One region of the Eoetvoesiella sp. genome, then DNA from elsewhere that is predicted to be linked to it. Evidence: riboswitches for the same ligand, from Rfam matches in the RefSeq annotation. Region 1 holds a riboswitch; the other holds the start of a gene.
The links. Region 1 has a riboswitch for fluoride ahead of crcB (fluoride efflux transporter CrcB). Riboswitches for the same ligand answer to the same signal wherever they lie in the genome.

Region 1 (2,390 bases):
CGCGAGCCCGGGAGTACGCCTGCACCTTTCGCCGGAGCTCGTTCGCCGGGCGCAGCGGGGCGGACTCTCATCTCAATGTGCCGGCAGGTCTTCCAGATGGGCGGTATCGTTGATCCGCTGCACGGTGATTTCGGTTCCGCGTATTTCAATCTGATTGATGCAGCACGGGCTTTGGGCCAGGCGCCAATAAGCGCAAAGCGGTTGATCCAGAAGCTGAAGCAGCAGCGCGCGATTGACGCTGTCGTGTCCTATCAGCATCACCACGTCCGAAGGGGCGGGGTGGCGCTGCAGGACTTCGCGCAGTCCATCGGCGGTTCGCGCCACGAGATCCTGCAAGGACTCGCCATCTGGAAAACGGACGTGCTGCGGCCTTTCGCGCCAATTCGAATACAGCTCGGGCCAGCGTTCCCGCACGGCATCGTGGGTAAGTCCCTGCCATTGTCCGTAGTCCAGGTCGTGCAGGCCGTCGAGCGCCTGCGATTCGATTTCCAATACCTGGGCTATCGGGGCTCCTGTCTGGATGCAGCGCCCCATGGGGCTGGTATAAAGCGCCGCCGATGCGTGGCGCTTGGCAATCCGGTAGGCCAGGGCTTGTGCCTGCAGCATGCCCAGAGGGCTGAGCGGCAGTTCGGCGCGGCCGCGAAAACGCGGAGGATCGATGCCTTCGACATGTCCGTGCCTCATGAGAATCAAAGTCGTCATTCGTGGTGCCTCGTCAGGTTATGGCAATTTGCGGCAGCCGCGCAGCGGGACGCGATGCGCGCGGGCGGCTCTTACAGGGACTGTCCTATGGCGCCGAACTCCACAGGCGTCTTGGCGTAGAAAAGATGCAGGGACGGCTCTTCGTCCAGGCACGCCATGATGGCGTCGCATTCGGATGCGGATACCACCATGGTGATTTCCATGGGCTGGTCGGCCAAGTCGAAAAAGCGCGCCGAGTGGAGCCGGTGATGGCCGCCGATGCCTTCCTGGGCAGCCGTCACGGTCGCTCCGCGGATCTGCATGGACTGGGCGAGCTCGAGCAGCCATTGATGCAACGGGCGGTGATTGTGGGATCGGTCTTGCTGGGTGAAGAAGGTCAGCATGTATCCTGTCATGGTGTTGTTTCCTTTGTTCAGCGGCTGGAGAAGTACTGCACGAACGCGATGCCCAGCAGTGTCAGGCTGATGGAGCCGATTATGTGCACGCCCAGTTCGAGCGCGGCGCTGGCGAGTTCCCGATTTTGTATGAGGCTGCTCACTTCCAGTGAAAAAGTGGAAAAAGTCGTCAGCCCCCCCATAAAACCTGTAATGACAAACAGGCGCCATTCGGCGGGCAGGCTGGCATGGGCCTTGAAGAACTCGCTGGCTACGCCTATGAGCAGGCCGCCGATCAGGTTGGCGGCCAGGGTGCCCAGCGGAAGGGTAGGCAAAATCGAGTTCAGCCCCAAGCCCAGCAGCCAGCGCAGCAGCGCGCCGATTCCCGCGCCCAGCGCGATGACGATGATTGCGCTTGGCATGGCTTAGTGTGCTGTTTGGCCGGGGACGTCGAAAGGCTCGTGGGGGCAGTGCAGTGATGGAGGCGGCGCAGGTGCGCGCAGTGTGGAGAAGTGGCGGTTTTTTTTCATGGTGGCCGGAGATATTGCGTTGAGGCGAAGGCCTGAACGAAGAAGCGCTGACTGACGCAAACCCACCCGCCTCTTGATCAGGAACGAGTAGGCATCATCAGCCAGCGCATGCCGGCGGTTCTAAACGCGGAGGAATGCCATCTCCGCAGTACAGTTTATCAATCGAGTCCGCCACATGCAATGTCCGTGACGGATTGCACGATTATCCTAGCTTGCTCAATTGAGCCCGTACCTTGGCCAGGGTCTCGCCGAACTGGGCCACGCGGGCTTTTTCCTGCTCGACCACGGCCGCCGGGGCGCGCTCGACGAAGCTGGCGTTCGACAGTTTGCCGTTCGCCTTGGCGATTTCTCCTTCGAGGCGTTCGATTTCCTTACCCAGGCGGGCACGTTCGGCCTCGACGTCGATTTCGACGTGCAGCATGAGTTCGGTCGTACCCACGATTTGCACCGGCGCGCCGACGTCGGGCAGGCTGTCCACGATTTGAACTTCGCTCAGCTTGGCCAGGGCGGCCAGGTAGGCGCTATGGCGCTGCAGCGCCGCCGCATCGCCGCGGGCGATCAGGGGCACGCGCTGGGCCGGCGACAGGTTCATTTCGCCGCGCAGGGCGCGCACGGCTTCGACCTGGGCCTTGAGCTCGGCGACCTGGGCTTCTGCCTCGAGGTCGAGCAGCTCGGGGTTGGCCACCGGGTAGGGCTGGATGCACAGGCTGGTCTGTTCGTCGGCGCGCCGCTTGCCGGCGTCCAGGGCGACTTTTTGCCAGAGCTCTTCGGTGATGAACGGGAT
Region 2 (2,390 bases), on a different contig from region 1:
CCGCCGCGCAACAACGCATAGGTATGGTCGCGGATGTTGCCGGGATAGTCGGCGCGCCAGAAGGCGGCAACACCGCCGTTCGGCGCTTCCGACAACGCAATGCGGCAGCAGTCGCAGCTATGGTCGACCAGCTTGTGCTCTGGGCCGAAGCTCTTGCCATGGTCGTTCGACCAGGCGTAGTAGACCGCCGTGCCAAGGTAATCCTTTCCTTGCGAACGGGCCGCCTCGAAATCGCGCCGGTCTATCCAGGCGATCAGGATGCGCCCCTTGGCATCCACCTTCATCGCATCCAGGCGATGCGTGATTTCGGCGCCGTCGCGATGCACCCGGAAGGGCTTGGAAAAATGCTTGCCACCGTCCACCGAGCGGGTGAAGAACACATAGCCCGTGTAGGGCTTGGGCAGCGACTCGGTCCAGCTGATGTAGATTTCCCCGCTTTTGCCAAGCGCGATCTTGGGCTTGTCCTCGCCCATGGTGAAAATCGGCATCGCCTGGGCATTGACCATGACGGGCGCGCTCAGCGTGCGGCCCAGGTCATCCGAGTGGCGCAGCACCAGATGGCCGGCCTTCGCGCCGACCACCCACAGCCGGCCGTCGGGCCCGAAAGCGGCGCTCGTGGCCACCCCCGATTCCATGTTGTGGCCGCCCATGTGCATGCCATCGTGGGCAAAAACGCCCCACGGCATCGCCACAAGGGCCAATATCCATAATAAACGTGACAGTCTGCTCATTTCATTACCTCTATCGGGAGAATACCATCGACGGCCCCTTCCCGCTCTGGCCCGGACAGGCGCCACAAGCTGGCCCGCCACCCGGCGGCCGGTGCCATGAAGCCCAGGAAACCCGTTGGGGCCGATGGTCAACTCCTCGATAACCCGCTAGAATGAAGACAGGAGATGGCATTCCTCCCACGCTAACCGCCCGATTCCGGGTTGATGATGCCTACGCTAACCTCGGCAGCCGAGGCCCGTAGGCATTTTTGCAAGCCCTCGCTGCCGCCAACTGACTCAGTCGGGGCACGCAATGGCGAATCCAAACTCCTTTTCAGTTCGGCAGTTCCTTTCCAACGAACAACAACCCAGGCCAGCGGGCTGCGCGCCCGGCACAGAGCCGGCGTTCAGCGTTCTGTTCACCGACGGACAGCGCAGCGTTCGCCTCTCGAAGAACACACCGCCCCAACCCGGCTATTTCGTCGACCTGAACCTAGATCAGGCCATCGACGCCATCATCGCAGCCCGCCAGGAATACAACCTCGCGGGCATTTTTCGGAGCCCGCTGTGCGTCGAGGACGACGTCGAGTATCGCCATGAAGTGTTCCGCGACCTCGAAGAACAGCCCTTGCTGCGCGCGCTCCAGGCTTTCGCCGCGGAAATGCGCAAGATGCGCGAACACCTCGTGCAGGCCGAGAAGCTTCATTATCCCTATCAGGAAAAACGCTGGCACATCGAAGCGGTCATGATCTATTGCACGGCCGTAGGCGCCCTGAACCTCGCCTTGACGGCCAGCACCGCAAAATCCCGGGCCATCGGGCTCGAGCTGCGCAAATACGTGTCCGCCTATGTGGACTCAAAAGAATTCACGACGCTCTTCGACAATGCGCGCGCCTTGCTGTCCGAGCTGGACGCCATTGCCTACAGCATTCATATTTCAGGCGACACCTTGAGCGTGTGCCACTACGACGGCGAGCCCGACTACAGCGCAGTCATCGAAGAAGCCTTCCGGAAATTCCGGCAGGGCGCGGTGCACGACCATCGCATCCAGTTTCACGAGTATCCGGACATGAACGGCATAGAAGCGAAAGTGCTGGAATTCGTCGCATTGCTCAATCCCGAGATTTTCCGCAGGCTCGACGAACTTCGGGAGCAAAGCAAGAGTTACCTGGATCCGACCATTGCCGAATTCGACCGGGAGATCCAGTTCTATCTGGCGTACCTGGAGCATATGGCGCTATTCAGCCAGGCCGGCCGCTCTTTCTGCTATCCGCGCATCAGCGATTCGGACAAGCATGTATACGCCAAAGATTGTTTCGACATCGCCCTTGGCAAGAAGCTGCTTTCCATGAACAAGAAGATCGTATGCAACGATTTCGAACTCAAGGACGGCGAACGCATGATCGTCGTCAGCGGGCCGAATCAAGGAGGCAAGACCACCTTCGCACGCATGTTCGGGCAGATGTTCTTTCTGGCCGCCATGGGCTGCCCGGTGCCGGGAACCGAAGCCCGGCTGCTCTTGAGCGACAGCATATTCACGCATTTCGAGCGGCAAGAGAACATCGACAATCTTCGCGGCAAGCTCAAGGACGATCTCGTCAGGATCCATCAGATACTGACCTCGGCCAGCCCGCGCAGCATCCTGGTCATGAACGAAATCTTCACTTCGACGTCGCTGAC

Region 2: linked by a shared signal. The riboswitch ahead of VNT00_RS15995 (MutS-related protein) and the one ahead of crcB (fluoride efflux transporter CrcB) in region 1 are both predicted to bind fluoride.

What each region holds. Positions count from the first base shown of each region.
Region 1 is NZ_DATMGA010000035.1:49,450-51,839, reverse strand. It holds gene VNT00_RS10320 (histidine phosphatase family protein) at 73-702, opposite strand; gene VNT00_RS10315 (DUF190 domain-containing protein) at 774-1,097, opposite strand; gene crcB (fluoride efflux transporter CrcB) at 1,115-1,498, opposite strand; fluoride riboswitch at 1,688-1,760, opposite strand; gene VNT00_RS10305 (valine--tRNA ligase) at 1,809-2,390, opposite strand, start outside.
Region 2 is NZ_DATMGA010000066.1:220,480-222,869, forward strand. It holds gene VNT00_RS15990 (sialidase family protein) at 1-731, opposite strand, end outside; fluoride riboswitch at 884-952, shown strand; gene VNT00_RS15995 (MutS-related protein) at 1,024-2,390, shown strand, end outside.